One region of the Marinobacter bohaiensis genome, then DNA from elsewhere that is predicted to be linked to it. Evidence: predicted binding sites of a transcription regulator. Region 1 holds the regulator's gene; each other region holds the start of a gene.
What was found. Region 1 encodes LexA, which represses DNA repair genes until DNA is damaged. Its sites were predicted from a motif close to CTGTNTNNNNANACAG; they were not measured.

Region 1 (5,813 bases):
GTCCAGGTCCTTGATCGGGTCGGAATCCAGCTCGATGGTGTATTCGCCCTGGGGCGTATCCAGGCGGGTGACGTAGCGGGATGTCAGGTGCGGCTCCCCCTTGAGCAGCTTGCCGCAGAGGCGGACGAGGCTGTCGTAGGAGAGCCCGGATATCTCGATCTCCACGCCGACGCGTCGTTCCTCGCCGTCCTGGTTTTTGAGGATGCTGGGCATCCGGCACGCCTGTTCCACTGTCATTTCGGCTCCTTGGTTGGGTTGGCCGCTGTGAGGTTCCTGTAGGCTTTGTCGCAGTTCGTTGTGGCCGCGTCAATCCCGGCGGTGATGTGGTTCAAGCAGGACCCGTGCCGGGACGATCCGGCCCGCCTGCCGAGGCGACGGCCGGATGCGCCATTCCACGCGCGTACTGTTACACTGATCGGCTCCATGCACCGGGATGGGAGCATCATGCTGGAACAAAGCCTGAAACAGCTGCTGGGGCAGTACCGGCCCGAATCGCTGCTGGTCGCGGGGGAAACCGCCCGACATATTGGCGATGTCTGGGCTGAATACGCCGGTATCGAACTGACGGATGTCTCCGAAGCGCCCCTGGCGGTCGTTGAGCACCAGGAGGCCGTGGCGGATCTGGCACTGGTTACTGAACTGATGGGCCGTCTGTCCCACGAAGAAGCCCGGCAGTTCCTGGGCTGGCTGCGCAATGCCGGGGCGCGTCGTGTCGCGGTCAGTCTGGCACCGGACGACGGCTGGACCTTCAGCGACATGGTCGCGCTTGCCTTCCATCGTCATGACCGTTTTGACGACGGTACCGAACTGTTCACCTATGACATCGAAACCTATAATCGCCCTCGGGAGTGGAACAACCCCCGGTATTGGGCCAACCCCGAGAATTGGGGGAAATACCGCTGGTAGCGGTACGCTTGCCGGCGCGATATTTTCAGCGACGTCGCGCCGGGTTAGGGTATCACCCACGAGGTCACAGATCAGAGTCTTTCCGGGAGGTTGCAATGGAAGAGCAATGTGTGAAAGCCCGAGTTTATGGACAGGTTCAGGGCGTTTTGTTTCGGGCCAGTACCCAGGAAAAGGCCAGGGCGCTGGGGCTGACCGGGTACGTGAAGAATCTGGAAGACGGCTCGGTCGAAGTCTTCGCCTGTGGCGATGAAGCGGCCGTAGAGTCCCTGGTTGAGTGGCTGCACAAGGGCCCCGACCGCGCCCGGGTGGACAAAGTGGACGTCGAGGGCATGGCCTACCGGCCCAGGAAGTCTTTCACGGTCAAGTAGTCGCGTGATGCAACGCCGTCCTGTCTCCAGTCTTTACACTGGATAAAATACTGTATATAGTCACTCGTACTGTATATAAAGACAGGTAAACGGCATGAAGCTGACACCGAGACAATCCCAGGTTCTGGACGTAATCCGCCGCTACGTGGACGACACGGGTTATCCCCCCACCCGGGCCGAAATCGCCAGGGAACTGGGGTTCAAGTCGGCCAACGCGGCTGAGGAACACTTGCGGGCGCTGGCCCGTAAAGGCGCAATCGAGATGGTGCCCGGCGCCAGCCGTGGCATCCGCCTGCCTGAAGCGGAAGAGGATCCCGGTTTGCCCATCGTGGGGCAGGTAGCCGCCGGTAGTCCGATCCTCGCGCAGGAACACATTGACGATTACTGTGCCCTGCAACCCACCTTCTTTTCCCCGTCTGCCGACTACCTGCTGCGCGTGCGCGGCATGAGCATGAAGGACATTGGCATTCTTGACGGCGACCTGCTGGCCGTCCACCGGACCCAGGACGTCCAGAACGGCCAGGTCGTCGTGGCCCGTGTGGGTGAGGAAGTGACCGTCAAGCGCTTCAAGCGTGAAGGGACCCACGTTTACCTGCTGCCGGAAAACGAGGAATTCCAGCCCATTGACGTTGATTTGACCGAGCAGGAACTGTTTATCGAAGGCTTGGGTGTCGGTGTGATCCGTCGGTCGGATATGCACTGATAGCCTGGCCCGTGCGACATTCGGAGGTGTCCCGTGGAGCAGCTCAGTTTTAACCAGACTCTTTCCCAGAATCCGGTGCCCGTGGCGCTGGCGGACCGATCGCTGAAGCGTCGGAGCCGTCTGGCCAGGCCGGTGGCGATCCACTCGCAGGAGCGCCCGCTTCGGGCTCCGGAAACGCCTGACGCTCCGGCTCGCGAGCCCCAGGGCAATGTGACCGAAATCATATTGCCGGAAGGTCAGGTCGAGAACATGCAGCTGCTGCTCCCCATGCTGACCCAGCTGAACCAGGAGCGTCGCTGGCTGGCCTGGATCGATCCTCCCCAGGCGTTGATGCAGAAGTGGCAGCAGACCCATGGCATTGTTGCCGGCGAGATTCTGGTCCTGCGCTCAAACGATCAGTTTGACGCCCAGGAATTGGCGGAGCGCGCGCTGCGGGCCGGTACCTGCCACGCGGTGGTGATGTGGACCGCAGGCACGCCGGGAACGGCCGCCATGGATCGCTTGCAGCAGGCCTCTGCCAAAGGGGAGAGCCACGGCGTTGTTCTGAGGCAGCGTTAGGCCGGGCGACTTTCCGGGTTTCATGTCCGGGTAAGGCATTCGGTGAGGCCGTGTCAGGGCAGGCTGCGCCCTGATGGTTCATGCTCGGACGAGTTGTAACGCAGGGTACGTCGTCGTTGGATGGTGGGCGTCTGGATGACGTAAACGGCGGTGTGGTTTCCGGCCCGGCAAGACCTACTGCGCGGGTTGGTTCGTATTCACAGGCCGTCGTGGCCTGTAGAGATTGCGCTGGTAAATGGATAACGCCGGCGGATAGCCACCCTGGCCGTGGTGGTTCGGTGTGCCGACGATGGGAATGGACGACCGCGCCCGACGGCTCTCCCGCAGCAGCGCACGCGGCGCTCGGAATGTCCCTCCCTTGATCATCATTCTTCGCCAAGCCATCCGGTGTTGCTCGGAACCCTTCAAGTTAAGGCATTCTGCGGATGGCCGGCTTCCGCCGCCATAGACCGTCCTGTCGCGTCCGGCCCCTGGCGTGGGTATACGGTGTGGTCGACTAGTGCAGCGTGCGGGACTGGGAGGGAGCGGGCAGCTCCGCATCCTCGTCTTCCCAATCGATGGCGTGGGCAATGTCGCCCACCGCTTCGATACCCGCTGTCATCATGGCCTTTGCCACGGACAGGTCGCGATCTTCCATCATGTCACGCGCTTCCTGGGAGAAGGAGATGCGGACCAGAGGCGCCGAATCGTCATCGACCCGCTGCAGGGCAAAATCGCCATCGGGGAGTTCTACGATTTCCAGAATGGATGTGGACATAAATACAGCCTTTATCGGAAGGCTTTCGGCCTTCTCAATTCGATTCATTTTGGCGTTTGATGCCGTCGGTCCTCGTCAGGATCGAAAGCCTACCACTCTTCGTGCCTTTCCAGCACGCCGTCGATGTAGCGGCGTATGGCTTCGGTCGTCTTGAGCAGTTCTGCCGGTGTACGGTCCGGTCCGGACTGGGCGGATACCGCGATCAGGTTGTCCTGGGCTTCCGCTTTCTTGCGGTCGACAGGGCGGCCCTGCTCGGCCAGTAGCCCATCAACATGTTGCCACCAGGATCCTGGCTCAGTGGCCAGCGCGCGCAACTCCTCTACCTCGCGACAGGTGTAGTCAATGGCCTCTGCCAAGGCGTCGATGCTGTTCCTAGATGCAGGACTCACCTGATACAGGTCGGCAATCAGGGAGAGCAGGGCGCTCCGGGTTTCGGAGAGCAGCGCAACTCCACCCTGCAAGCTCGCTTCGCGACGGGTTGCCTGATCCTGCTCCTCGGCCAGACGAAACAGTGTATTGGCCAGGAATAGCTTCTGCCTGGTGAATGTGGGCCACTGTGACGCCATGAACGACTCCGCGGATCCGGTGGTTGAGCTGATGAGCCAGTCTAACAGATTCCGGTTTCGCTTGCCGTGTCCGTGGATGTGCAGGCGGCGTTGCGACGGTCTCCGCCGGGAAGCACAGGGAGGCGTGGCGGATGGGCTCCAGGGCGGGGCGGCCATTTGGTGAGGATTAACAACTTCCTACAATTAAACACTTGTTTAATTTGCAACGATCAGGCAAAAAGTCGCCTGCGCTGAACATACACATCTGTTTGGAGGGGCGATATCCCCGGGTATCGGCTCCTGATGCGGGAGGACGATTTGTTGGAATGTAATCGCAAGGCGAAGCGCTCGGTCGCGACTTTGGGGCTGGTTTCCCTCCTTGGGCTGGCTGCCCCGTCCCTGGCCAGTGTCTCCGAGGACGAGGCCGCGCGCCTGGACCAGGATTTGACCCCGGTGGGGGCAGAGCGGGCCGGCAATGGCTCGGGTACGATCCCCGCGTGGGATGGCGGGCTCGCCGAACCACCGGCGACTTACCGGGAAGGCGAGATCGAAGCCGATCCGTTTCCGGACGACAAGCCGTTGTTCGTGATCACGGCCGAGAATGCTGCTCTCTATGGTGACAAGCTAACGGCCGGACACCGGAAGCTGCTGGAGCAGTATGGTCCCGAATACGTCATGCCGGTCTATCAGACGCGCCGCACGGCCGCCTATCCGGAGCGTATCTATGAGCGGCTCAGGGATAACGCGAGGCACGCCGAGCTACTCGATAACGGCAATGGCGTTCGCTCCACCATCGCCACCAGCCCGTTCCCGATTCCCCAGAGCGGGCTTGAGGTCATCTGGAACCACATCCTGCGTTTTCGCGGTGAAGAAGTGTCCTTCCGCTCGGCATTCGCCACGCCGACGGTGGACGGATCCTTCAACCCGGTGCTGACGGAATACGATTACTACTTTGCCTACAGTGAGCCGGGTGTCTCGCTGTCCGACATCGACAACAAGATCTTCTACCTGAAGACCCGGATCATGTCGCCCTCCAGTCTGGCCGGCACGCTCAATCTGGTGCACGAAACCCTGGACCAGGTCCGCTCGCCGCGTCTGGCGTGGCGGTACCAGTCGGGTGAGCGACGTCTGAGACGTTCGCCGAACCTGGCCTATACCACCGACCTGCCGAATAGCTCGTCCCTGCGCACGGTGGACCAGAAGGACATGTACAACGGCGCGCCCAACCAGTACGACTGGAGGCTCAAGGGCAAGCGCGAGATCTATGTGCCTTACAACGCCTACAGGCTGCACCAGCCGTCGGCATCGGCGGATGACATCATCCAGCCGCGCCACATCAATCAGCAACTGACCCGCTACGAGTTGCACCGGGTCTGGGTCGTGGAAGCGACGCTGCGTACCGGGCTCGATCACGTCTACCACCGCCGGGTGTTCTACATCGACGAGGACAGCTGGCAGATTCTGACGACTGAGGAATACGACAGCGACGGAAACCTCTGGCGGGTGTCCGAGGCCCACAACATCAGTTACTACACGGTGCCGGTGTTCTGGACCACGCTGGAGCTGACCTACGATCTGAAATCGGAGCGGTACTACGTCGATGGTCTGGACGACGGCCAGAAGCCCTATGATTTCGAACCGGGCTTTCGCGGCAACGAGTTTTCCGCCTCCGCTGTCCGCCGTTCTGCGCGCCGCTGAAGGCCCTGGCGCGGCGTTACCCGTTCTTGACATGGAGCCACCATGCCGGCGAACGGGCGTCTGGTTCAGAGCCTTCAGCGACGCGCAGTCGATTAGCGAATGAACCGGACGGAACACTGATCACTGAACTCCGGGCAGGGCAGCCTTGCCCGGGGTTCGGTAGACCGCGTGTGTCGGCGTATACTGCGTGGCAGACACCGACATCAGCCTGGAGTGCACCCTCATGAGTTCGGCCCTCGAATCCCTCGACACCCTCATCGACGAATTTCGTCACGCCC
Region 2 (5,813 bases), on a different contig from region 1:
CCGTGTCATCCGGATTACGGTCCGGATGGTATTTCATCGCAAGCTTACGATACGCGCGCTTTATTTCCTTGTCGTCCGCATCCCGGGAAACTCCGAGAACTTCGTAATAATCGCGTTTGGCCATGACTGATACCTGTTGCAGACCCCGGCCTCACCGGGATCTTGTGACTGCCTATTCCCATTGCCCCCGGCGCACGCTGGCCACCGGGCACAATTTCTCAAACCTTCAAACGCGCAAAACGCGGGGAGATGAATCCCCGCGTTTTGCGGCTAGCGGAAGACGTTGCGCTTAGCGCTTGTCTTCATCTTTCACTTCTTCGAACTCAGCGTCGACGGCGTCGTCGCCGCTGGACTGGGCCTGCTCACCCTGGGCGGCGCCTTCGGCACCTTCCTGAGCGGCCTGGTCGGCGTACATCTTCTGGGCCAGTTCAGAAGAGACCTCGGTCAGCTTCTGGGTCTTGGCCTCGATGTCGTCCTTGTCGTCACCCTTCAGCGCCTCTTCCAGCTCGCTGATCGCGGTTTCGATGGACTCTTTTTCCTGCTCGTCGACCTTGTCGCCGGCTTCGCTCAGGGTCTTGCGTACGGCGTGAACCATGCCGTCGCCCTGGTTGCGAGCCTGGATCAGCTCCTCGAACTTGCGATCCTCTTCGGCGTTCGCCTCAGCGTCGTGGACCATCTGATCGATCTCGTCCTCGCTCAGGCCGGAAGAGGCCTTGATCACGATGGACTGCTCTTTACCGGTGGCCTTGTCCTTGGCGGACACGTTCAGGATGCCATTGGCGTCGATGTCGAAAGTGACCTCGATCTGCGGCACACCGCGCGGCGCCGGCGGAATGTCGGCCAGATCGAAACGGCCCAGCGACTTGTTCTGGGTCGCCTGCTTGCGCTCACCCTGAACCACGTGGATGGTCACGGCGGTCTGGTTGTCATCGGCGGTCGAGAAGGTCTGCGACTTCTTGGTCGGGATCGTGGTGTTCTTCTCGATCAGCGGCGTGGCCACACCACCCATGGTTTCGATACCCAGGGTCAGCGGGGTCACGTCCAGCAGCAGAACGTCTTTCACGTCACCGGACAGAACCGCCGCCTGGATGGCCGCGCCCATGGCAACCGCTTCGTCCGGGTTCACGTCCTTGCGCGCGTCCTTGTTGAAGAAGCTCTTAACCTTCTCCTGGACTTTCGGCATACGGGTCTGACCGCCCACCAGAATCACTTCGTCGATCTCGGAAGCGTCCACACCGGAATCCTTCAGCGCGACCTTGCACGGCTCGAGGCTGCGGTCGACCAGGTCTTCCACCAGCGCTTCCAGCTTGGCGCGGGTCAGCTTCAGGTTGAGGTGCTTGGGACCGCTCTGGTCCGCCGTGATGTACGGCAGGTTAACGTCGGTCTGTTGACTGCTGGACAGCTCGATCTTGGCTTTCTCGGCCGCTTCCTTCAGACGCTGCATGGCCAGGGAATCGCCGCGCAGATCGATACCGCTGTCCTTCTTGAACTGATCCGCCAGGTACTCGATGACTTTCAGGTCAAAGTCTTCACCACCCAGGAAGGTGTCACCGTTGGTGGCCAGCACTTCGAACTGGTGCTCACCGTCGACATCGGCGATTTCGATGATGGAGATATCGAAGGTACCGCCACCCAGGTCGTAGACAGCAACCGTGCGATCACCGCCCTTCTTGTCCAGGCCGTAGGCCAGGGCCGCCGCGGTCGGCTCGTTGATGATCCGCTTGACGTCCAGACCGGCGATCTTGCCGGCGTCCTTGGTGGCCTGACGCTGACTGTCGTTGAAGTAGGCCGGAACGGTGATGACCGCTTCGGTGACTTCTTCGCCGAGGTAGTCTTCGGCGGTCTTCTTCATCTTCTTCAGCACTTCCGCGGAAACCTGCGGCGGTGCCATCTTCTTGCCCTTCACCTCAACCCAGGCGTCACCGTTGTCGGCCTTGGCGATCTTGTAGGGCACCATCTTGATGTCTTTCTGGACAACGTTGTCCTCGAAGCGACGACCGATCAGTCGCTTGATGGCATACAGGGTGTTGTCCGGATTGGTGACGGCCTGACGCTTGGCTGACTGGCCGACCAGCGTTTCACCGTCTTCGGTGTAAGCGATGATGGACGGCGTGGTGCGATCGCCTTCCGCGTTCTCGATGACCTTGACCTTGTCACCATCCATGATGGCTACACAGGAGTTCGTGGTCCCCAGGTCGATACCAATAACTTTGCTCATTGATTGACTCCAGTTCCTTTAGTTGCCGAATCTGCCTGATTCGCAATGGTTCATTCTGTCTTTGGCTCGGCTTGTCGAGCGTTTACTGCCTATATTGGCTCGGTAAGCGCGTTTTCAAGCCTGCTCGTCGATTTTTGCGCTGTCGTCAGGACGTGCCACGACCACCATGGCCGGGCGCACCAGACGATCGTTCAGGGTGTACCCCTTCTGGATGCAGGACACCACGCTGTTGGGCTCCGCATCCGGCGCGGGCACCATGGACATGGCTTCGTGGAGCTGCGGATCGAACGGCTCGCCAACGGGATCAACGGCCTGCACGTTGAACTTCTCGAGACTGCTGCGGAACAGACTCAGGGTCATTTCCGCCCCCTCGCGAATGGAGGCAACCACGTCGTCCGATGCCGACTTGCCCTCGGTGCTCTCGACGGCCTTTTCCAGGCTGTCGATCACCGGCAGCAGTTCCTTGACGAACTTCTCCAGCGCGAACTTGCGCGCCTTCTCCACATCGATGTCCGCGCGACGACGCACATTCTGCATTTCCGCCTGGGTGCGCAGGACCAGGTCCTTCTGCTCGGAAAGCTGGGCCTGAAGGGCTTCAACCTCGCCCTGCCCCTCGGCGACGGGCTCTTCGGTCGGCGCTTCAGTCGCCTCGGGTGCCTCGTTCAGCTCTTCCTCAACCTGCTCGTTGCGGGATTCATCTGCGCTCATCAGTCACTCCTGATCTATCTGCAAAATGGCGGCATGCCGCCCTTCTTGACTAGCTTGCCGGGGATATGGGGATCACCCGTGAGGACTTCAACCACTTTGGCGAGATTACTTGCAGACTGAACAAACACTGTATATATTCACAGTCACTGTATGAATTAACAGTGACAACGCATCCAACCAGACTTCACCGCGCCATTCAGGGCGCACACGATCCGGGAGGGCTTCATGCTGAACCAACTGATCGTCGCCAACTACGCCATTGCCGAGCGCGTTGAACTGCGGTTCCGCCAGGGCATGACCACGCTGACGGGAGAAACCGGGGCGGGCAAGTCCATCGTCCTTGACGCCCTCGGCCTGGTCCTCGGCGGCCGCGCAGACGCGGGCGCCGTGCGGCACGGAGCCAAGCGGGCCGACATCACCGCCCGCTTCGACGTCAGCCGGATTCCCGAAGCCACCGACTGGCTGGAAGCCCACGACCTGGACGACGAGCATGAGTGCATCCTGCGCCGCGTGATCAGCAAGGACGGTCGCTCACGTGCCTATATCAATGGCCAGCCCTGCCCGCTGGCCGACCTGCGCCAGCTTGGCGGCATGCTGATGGACATCCACAGTCAGCATCAGCATCAATCCCTGCTGCAGAAAGACACCCACCGCAAACTGCTGGATGAGTTCGCCGGCGCCGAGAAGCTTGCCGAGTCCACGCGAGACGCCTGGAAAGCCTGGCAAAAAAGCCGGCAGCGGCTCACCGAACTGCGCAGCAACCGCGACGAGAATGAGGCAAAACTGCAATTGCTTCGCTATCAGGTGGAAGAGCTGGACCGTCTGGCGCTGGCCGAAGGCGAGCTCGACGATCTGGAGGCGGAACAGGCCCGGCTGGCCCACTCCGAAACGGTTCTGCGCAACTGCCATCAGGCCGCCCAGCTGTGCAGCGAAGAAGAGCCCAGCGCAGCGTCACTGATTCAGCAGGCCCTGCAGCAACTGGAGCAGCTTCCGGTGGACGTCCCGGCTCTGGCCGACACCCTGCAGATGCTCAACGAAGCCCAGATCCAGATTAACGAGGCAGGTAACAACCTGCAGCATTTCGTGGAAGATTACGACGCCGACCCGGCTCGCCTGGAAGAGGTGGAAGGTCGCCTGAGCACGGTCTACGAACTGGCCCGCAAACACCGGGTCGGCCCCGAGCAGCTGCTGGAACTGCACCGGCAACTGCAGGAGGAACTCGCGCAACTGGACGGCGGCGAAGGCAGCCTGGAGCAGTTGGAAGCTGAAGTCGACGCGTTCCGGCAGACCTGGCAGGAACAGGCGGACGCGCTGACCGCAAAACGCGAAGACGCGGCCGCACGGCTGGACACACGCATTGCCGAGGAACTGGCGTCGCTGAGCATGCCCTCGGTGCAGTTCGTCACCCGGCTCGCGCGCCAGGAATCGGACACCCCAGCCGCGGTTGGCAACGAGGACATCGAATTCCTGATCAGCGCCAACCCGGGGCAGCCCGCACGGTCACTGAGCAAGGTGGCCTCGGGCGGCGAACTGTCCCGGATCAGCCTGGCCATCCAGGTCGTCGTGGCCCAGACCTCAACAATCCCCACCCTGGTCTTCGACGAAGTCGACGTGGGTATCGGCGGCGGCACCGCCGAAGTGGTAGGCCTCCTGCTGCGACAGCTCGGCACCAACGGCCAGGTCCTGTGCGTGACCCACTTGCCCCAGGTGGCCGCACAGGCTCACCAGCACCTGTTCGTCAGCAAGTTCAGCGAGCGGGACGCCACCTTCTCACGTATTGAAACACTCAACGACGACGGTCGCGTCCGTGAGGTCGCCCGCATGCTGGGTGGCGTGGACATGACCGACCAGACCCTGGCCCACGCCCAGGAGATGTTCCAGAAGGGGCAGGCCGTTCACCACTGAACGGAACGGCTTGACCCAAACAGGAACTGATAGCGGCACTGTGGCGCCCGCAGCACCACGGCGCTCACACTGACATTTCCCCCACGCTCAACCCCGAGCGGATTCCGAGGCAGGTTTTCCTGCCTCTTTTTTTTATTGCACGTCCCGATGACTGAAACAAAAACGCCCCCGAAGCGGAACTTCAGGGGCGCTGGCATGCCTGACACGGAAACCGGAAGCGCTGATCAGCTCTTCTTGGCCGGTTTTACGTACAGGATCAGACTGTGATCAACAAGCTCGTACCCGTGCTCTTCGGCGATCTTGCGCTGCCGTTCCTCGATGACCTGATCAACAAATTCGACCACTTCACCACTTTCGGTACAGACCATATGGTCGTGGTGATCTTCCCGCGCAATTTCGAACACGGCGTGACCGCCCTCGAAATTGTGCCGCAGGACGAGGCCCGCCGCCTCAAACTGGGTCAGGACTCGATAAACGGTCGCCAGACCGACGTCATCACCGGCTTCGAGAAGTTTCTTGTAAACATCTTCTGCACTGAGATGATGTTCATCGGATGCTTTCTCAAGGATGTTGAAAATCTTGACCCGAGGCAGGGTCACCTTGAGGCCAACCTTGCGTAATTCAGCGTTTTCGGATGACATGCTGGTGTTTCGCTCTTTGGTGATGTGTCTGCTTCCGTTATGATAGCCAGCCAGACGGTTACCGGCCATTTCCAGGGCCGCCCCTGTAAGCATCTCAAGATAGAGGATTTCACCCCCTGATGCAAAAGCCCGCCGCCTTACTCTCCCTTGTCCTGACAGCCATTCTGAGTGCCGGCTGTGCGTTCCCTGGCGTGTATAAAATCAACGTCCAGCAGGGCAACATCGTGGACGACGAATCCCTGGCTCAACTGGAAAAAGGGATGCCCCGAAACCAGGTCCACGCCATCCTCGGAACCCCCATCATGCTTAACGCGGTGGACGATTCGAGGGAGTACTACCTG
Region 3 (5,813 bases), on a different contig from region 1:
GTGGTTGACGTCGATAGGCTGAACCGGCACACGGTGACGTCGGGCGTCCTGGATCAACTGCGACGGTGAGTAGAATCCCATTGGCTGGCTGTTGAGCAGCGCGCAATAAAAGATGGGTGCATGGTGTCGTTTGATCCAGGCGGACACGTAAACCAGCAGGGCGAAGCTGGCGGCATGGGATTCCGGGAAGCCGTAGCCGCCGAAGCCGCTCAGTTGCGTGTAGATTTTTTCGGCAAAGGTATCGGTGTGGCCCTTGGCGCGCATGCCGTTGATCAGCTTCTCCCTGAACGGGGTGAGATCCCCGTCGGATTTCCAGGCGGCCATGGCCCGGCGTAGCTTGTCGGCCTCGCTGCCGGAGAAGTCCGCCGCCACCATGGCCAGCTTGATGGCCTGCTCCTGGAAGATGGGGACGCCCTCGGTTCGCTTGAGGACGGCTTCGATCTCCGGGTCCTGGCCGTAGTCGGGGTCTTCCAGCCTGTTCCGGCGCTTCAGGAAGGGATGCACCATATCCCCCTGGATCGGGCCCGGGCGGACGATGGCGACCTGGATGACCAGGTCGTAGTATGTTCGCGGCCTGAGCCGGGGCAGCATGTTGATCTGGGCGCGGGACTCCACCTGGAAAACGCCGATGCTGTCGCCGCTGCAGAGCATGTCGTACACCCGCTTGTCTTCCGTGGGGATGTCGGCCATTCCGAGTGCGCGATCCGTCTTGCGGCCAATCAGGTCGAGCGCCTTGCGTATGGCGGACAGCATGCCCAGCGCCAGCACGTCCACCTTCATCAGGTTCAGGCTTTCCAGATCTTCCTTGTCCCACTGGATTACCGTGCGGTCCGGCATGCTGGCGTTTTCGACCGGCACCAGCTCCGCCAGGGCTCCCTCGCTGATAACGAAACCGCCCACATGCTGGGACAGGTGGCGGGGAAACCCGATCAGCGTCTTCACCAGCGTCAGGAACTGTTCCACAGCCCGTGCGGATTTCGCCAGGCCTTTCTGCAGCAGTTGTTCCCGCCAGTCCTGTTCCCGGTCGCGCCAGTCCACGTTGCCAATCATCTGTTCCAGCAGGTGCAGGTCGAAACCCAGCGCCTTGCCCACATCGCGGATGGCGCTGCGCTGACGGTAGCGGATCACGGTGGCCGCCAGGGCGGCGCGCTCGCGGCCGTAGCGCCGGTAGATGTACTGGATCACTTCCTCGCGCCGCTCGTGCTCGAAGTCCACGTCGATGTCCGGCGGCTCGTCCCGGTCCGCTGAGATGAAGCGCTCGAAGAGGAGTTCCACCTGTGACGGATCGACGGCGGTGATGCCCAGGCAGTAGCAGACCACGGAGTTGGCGGATGACCCGCGGCCCTGGCACAGGATGCCCTGGCGTCGGGCGAACGCCACGATGTCGTGGATGGTCAGGAAGTAGGGCTCGTAGGCTTTCTCCCGGATCAGCGTCAGCTCTTTCTCCACCAGCGCCCGCTTGTCCAGGGGGATACCGTCGGGGAAGCGCCAGCGAATGCCACGCTCGGTGAGTTCGCGCAGGTAGCTTTGCGGTGTATGGCCCTCCGGTACCACCTCCGGTGGATACTGGTAGCGCAGCTCGGCGGGGCTGAAGGTGCACTGGTCGGCAATGATCCGGCTCTGCTCGACCCAGGCGTCCGGAAACAGTTTGCGCAGAGTGCCGATCGGGCGCAGGTAGCGCTCGCCGTTGGCGAACAGGCGGTGGCCCGCCTCGGCGACGGTGCAGCCGTGGCGTACGGCGGTCAGCACATCCTGAAGCGGTTGCCGGCCGCGCTGGTGCATGTGGACGTTGCCGGTGGCCACGACCGGCAGGTCCAGGCGACGGGCCAGCTGGCGCCAGCCGGTCATGTTGTCTTCATCGCGGTCGGTCAGGGGGCGCTCGGCCATGATCCAGAGGCGGTCGGGGAAGTGTTGTTTCAGCCAGCGACCGACGTCGAGCTCGTTGGAGTCCACCACCGGCGCGGCTCCCCACAGGGCCAGGCACTCGTCCAGGGGGTGGGTGTCCAGATCGTCCCCGAGGAGCGTGTAGTGCCCTTTCTCGGCGCGGCGCCGGGCGCTGGTGATCAATTGGCAGAGCTGGCCGTAGCCGGTGCGGGTGCGGGCCAGCAGGACCAGCAGGACCAGCAGGCCGTCCGGCGATTGCAGGCGGAACTCGCTGCCGGTGATCAGCTTGACCGGGCTGTCCTTCAGGGCGGCAAAAGCGCGCGGCATGCCGGCCACCGAGCATTCGTCGGTGATGGCCAGCGCCCGGTAGCCGAGGCGGGCGGCTTCCCCGGCCAGTTCGTGCGGATGGGAAGCGCCGCGCAGGAAGCTGAAGTTGCTCAGGCAGTGGAGTTCCGCGTAGCTCATGGTTTTACCCGAACCAGCCGTGGATGAACCAGCCGCCGGTCACGTCCCGGAACAGCCAGCCGGTCTGGCCGCTGTGCAGCCGGGCGATGTAATAGTCGCGCTGGACGCGCTCGCCGTCCCACCAGCCGGCGCTGATGCGTTCGGGGCCGGCCAGCCAGAGTTGCGGCATTTCCTGTAGCGGCTGGGGCGCACGCAACAGCCACAGCGGTCGGCGTGGCAGGTCGCTGGCTGTTGCCGCCATGGCCCGCATTGGAGACGCGGTCCAGGCCTGCTCGGGGCGGTGGTCGGCCCGCAGGGTCGGCCGATGCAGGGCGTCTTCTCCCAGGCGCGCCTGCAGCCGGCTGAGCAGGTGCTGGCGGGCTTCGTCGCGGGCGTTGGGAGTGTCGCCGAACAGGTCGTCGCCGGTCGGCGCTTCCCGCCCGATAAAGCGCCGCACCTTGAGGGACAGGCCAATGGCTGGCGCCTCCAGGGTGTGCCGGTCCAGTTTCAGGTGCGCCAGGTCGAGAAAGGCGCTGGCACGGTGTTTCGGCGCGGTGGAGCGAAGCGGCAGAGAGGTGACCGGCTGACTGCGGTGACGGATTTCCAGTTGCAGTGTGTCGGTGTGCTGCTGGCGCCAGCGCAACTCCGTTTCCAGTTCCTGCAGGGCGCGCTGCAGGGGAAAGAGCAGGCCGCTGCTGTGTTCCACATCCTCGGCGAAATCCAGGCGGCGGTGAAAGTAGGGTGGGGGTTGCCAGTCTGACTGCGGATCAGCGGCCCGCCCCTCGATCTTCTGCAGCATCAGGCAGGTCTCCGGTCCCAGGCGCCGGGCCAGCTCCCGATCAGGCAGGGTGAGCACCTGCCCCAGAGTGTGCAGGCCCATGCGCTGCAGGCGTTCGATGGTTCGCTCGTCCAGGTCGGTGTGGCCGATGTCTAGGCTATCCAGGGAGTGCCGCAGGCGCCGGGTGTCATCGGTGCAGTGCCCGCTGTTGCTGCGCGCCAGTAGGCGGGCGCCCAGGGGCGTGCTACCGCAGGCCAGCTGGGCACTCAGGTGGCGTCGGCCCAGCTCCGCTTCCAGGGTGCGCCACAGATTGTCCAGGCCGCCGTGCAGGCGACGCAGGCTGCCGGCCTCGACCAGGAGGCCGTCCGGTGGGTAGAGGCTGATGCGGGCGGCCTGGCGGTAGAGCCAGGCAGCTTGCTGCTCCAGAACCCGGGCCTGCTCCTCCATGTCGGCGGGAATCAGTTGCAGGCCGTCCGCCAGGGCGCTGGCGGTCTGGGGGCTCTGGCCAATCGTTACGCCCGCCCGGGCGGCTTCCGGGTTGAGCTGGGTGACCCGTGGCGGGTATCCGCTGACCAGTGCCATGGGGCGGGGCGAGGTCTCGCTCTGGCTGAAATGCTCCAGCAACAGGTGGGGAAAGTGCAGGTAAAGCCACAGCATGCCGGATCTCAGTGCGGTTGGGGCCAGGGGCCGCGGATGACGTTGCCAGGCAGGGCTTCGGCATCCTGTGCCGGAGCCACTGGTGCCAGGGGCAGGGTGAGGCCGTCGACGGGCCAGCCGCCACGGCGTTTGAGGATATTCGCCTGCAACTGGCCGTTCGCCAGGGGATTCAGTTGCAGGCGCAGGGCAGCGGGGGAGGACTGGTCGGCATAGCGCGCGTCCCGGAACAGGACGCACAGATTATCGCCCGCTTCGGCAGCCAATTGGATTCGGCGGATGTCGCTGCGCCTGGCGGCATCGAGCCAGATCATGGCCAGGCCGGTGGTGTGCGAGCGCAGGCAGTTCTCCAGGGCCCAGAGCCGGTCCTCCCGGCTTTGGGTCTGCACACTCACCACCTGGTTCAGTTCCACCTGCGCCCGGGCCAGGGCCGGTGCGTAGGGTGTGTGTGGCGGGTCGATCCAGAATACGGTCTGCCCGGCACGGGACAGGCGGCACAGGGCCGGCAGCAGCAGGCGCAGTTCGCCAATGCCGGGGGCGGGGGTCAGGCATTCAATCAGGGCGCCACGGGGCCAACCGCCGCCGGGCAGTTGCGCGTCGAGCGCGGCAAAGCCGGTGCTCTCCGCTGCCGCACCCAGGGCCTGCTGGTGGCGGCTGGCCTGCCAGATGCGGGCGTTGTCGAGTAGCTGGTCGAGGATCTCGCTCATGCGTGTCTCTCTGCGATACTGTTTATTTATACAGTATAGGTTGAGGGTGGTCGTTTGCAAAGAGTGGGATGGCTTGCAAGGGGGTTGACCTGTTTCGGGGTGGGGCGCAGGCTGTGACTGACCATTCCGGACCAAGGAGGAAGTCATGTCAGAGTTGAAATCCGAGTCCTGCGAAGCCTGTCGTGCCGATGCGCCCGAGGTCACCGGCAAGGAGCTCGATACCCTCAGCGCCGACCTGCCGGATTGGGTGGTGGTGACCCGGGATGGCGAGCGGCAGCTTGAGCGGGTATTCCGCTTCAGGAATTTCGCCGAGGCATTGACGTTCACCAACAAGGTGGGCGAGTTGGCCGAGTCGGAGGGGCATCATCCGGCCCTGCTGACCGAGTACGGCAAGGTCACGGTTCACTGGTGGACCCACAAGATCGGCGGCCTGCATCGCAACGACTTCATCATGGCCGCTCGTACCGACGACCTGGCGCACTGAGTCTCGGTAATTCCCGCCGGACCGGTGGCTTACGCCGGCCCGGACAATCCGTTATCATGCGGCGTTTCGCTGGAAAGCGGCCGTGCCGCCGTTTTCCGTCTCCGAGATTGAATGAGAGGCTGCCTGCGGGCTTCCGGCGGCGGCCTTTCCGGATGGCTGTGATAACGCATGGAACATACATATCGTCTGGTGATTTCCTGTCCTGACCGGGTTGGCATCGTGGCCAAGGTCAGTAACTTCCTGACTACCTACAACGGCTGGATCACCGAGGCCAGCCACCACGCCGACAACCAGGCCGGCTGGTTCTTTATGCGGCACGAGATCAAGGCCAGTTCCATTCCCTTCGGCCTGGATCAGTTCCGCGCCGCCTTCGAACCGATTGCCCGGGAATTCGACATGACCTGGCATGTGGCGGATTCCGCCGAGCCCAAGAAGGTTGTGCTGATGTGCTCCAAGGAATCTCACTGTCTGGCGGACCTGCTGCACCGCTGGCACAGCAAGGAGCTGAACGCGGAAATCGTGGCGGTGATCTCCAACCACGACGACCTGCGCCGCATGGTGGAGTGGCACGATATTCCCTATCACCACGTACCGGTGACCAGGGACAACAAGCCCGAAGCCTTCGCCGAGGTGAATAATCTGTTCGCCCACTACGGCGCGGATGTGATCGTGCTGGCCCGCTACATGCAAATCCTGCCGCCGGAGGTGTGCGAGCAGTACGCCGGCAAGGTGATCAATATCCATCACAGCTTCCTGCCGTCGTTCGCCGGCGCGCGTCCTTACCACCAGGCTTACAGCCGCGGGGTCAAGCTGATTGGCGCCACCTGCCACTACGTGACCCAGGATCTGGACGAGGGGCCGA

Region 2: a site for LexA is predicted at 3,073-3,088, ahead of recN (DNA repair protein RecN). Genes of this name have one in related genera too.
Region 3: a site for LexA is predicted at 4,486-4,501, ahead of imuA (translesion DNA synthesis-associated protein ImuA). Genes of this name have one in related genera too.

The regions. Positions count from the first base shown of each region.
Region 1 is NZ_QGEH01000004.1:104,930-110,742, reverse strand. Features, by position in the region: gene DKK67_RS17165 (amidoligase family protein) at 1-237, opposite strand, end outside; gene DKK67_RS17160 (DUF6231 family protein) at 283-906, shown strand; gene yccX (acylphosphatase) at 1,002-1,274, shown strand; gene lexA (transcriptional repressor LexA) at 1,369-1,977, shown strand; gene DKK67_RS17145 (cell division inhibitor SulA) at 2,011-2,535, shown strand; gene DKK67_RS17140 (hypothetical protein) at 3,032-3,292, opposite strand; gene DKK67_RS17135 (DUF6586 family protein) at 3,382-3,858, opposite strand; gene DKK67_RS17130 (DUF1329 domain-containing protein) at 4,198-5,535, shown strand; gene DKK67_RS17125 (SOS cell division inhibitor) at 5,723-5,813, shown strand, end outside.
Region 2 is NZ_QGEH01000001.1:733,744-739,556, reverse strand. Features, by position in the region: gene dnaJ (molecular chaperone DnaJ) at 1-124, opposite strand, end outside; gene dnaK (molecular chaperone DnaK) at 290-2,218, opposite strand; gene grpE (nucleotide exchange factor GrpE) at 2,333-2,926, opposite strand; gene recN (DNA repair protein RecN) at 3,152-4,831, shown strand; gene fur (ferric iron uptake transcriptional regulator) at 5,056-5,472, opposite strand; gene DKK67_RS03270 (outer membrane protein assembly factor BamE) at 5,592-5,813, shown strand, end outside.
Region 3 is NZ_QGEH01000001.1:2,759,119-2,764,931, reverse strand. Features, by position in the region: gene DKK67_RS12375 (error-prone DNA polymerase) at 1-2,349, opposite strand, end outside; gene DKK67_RS12370 (Y-family DNA polymerase) at 2,354-3,763, opposite strand; gene imuA (translesion DNA synthesis-associated protein ImuA) at 3,772-4,467, opposite strand; gene DKK67_RS12360 (4a-hydroxytetrahydrobiopterin dehydratase) at 4,613-4,951, shown strand; gene purU (formyltetrahydrofolate deformylase) at 5,120-5,813, shown strand, end outside.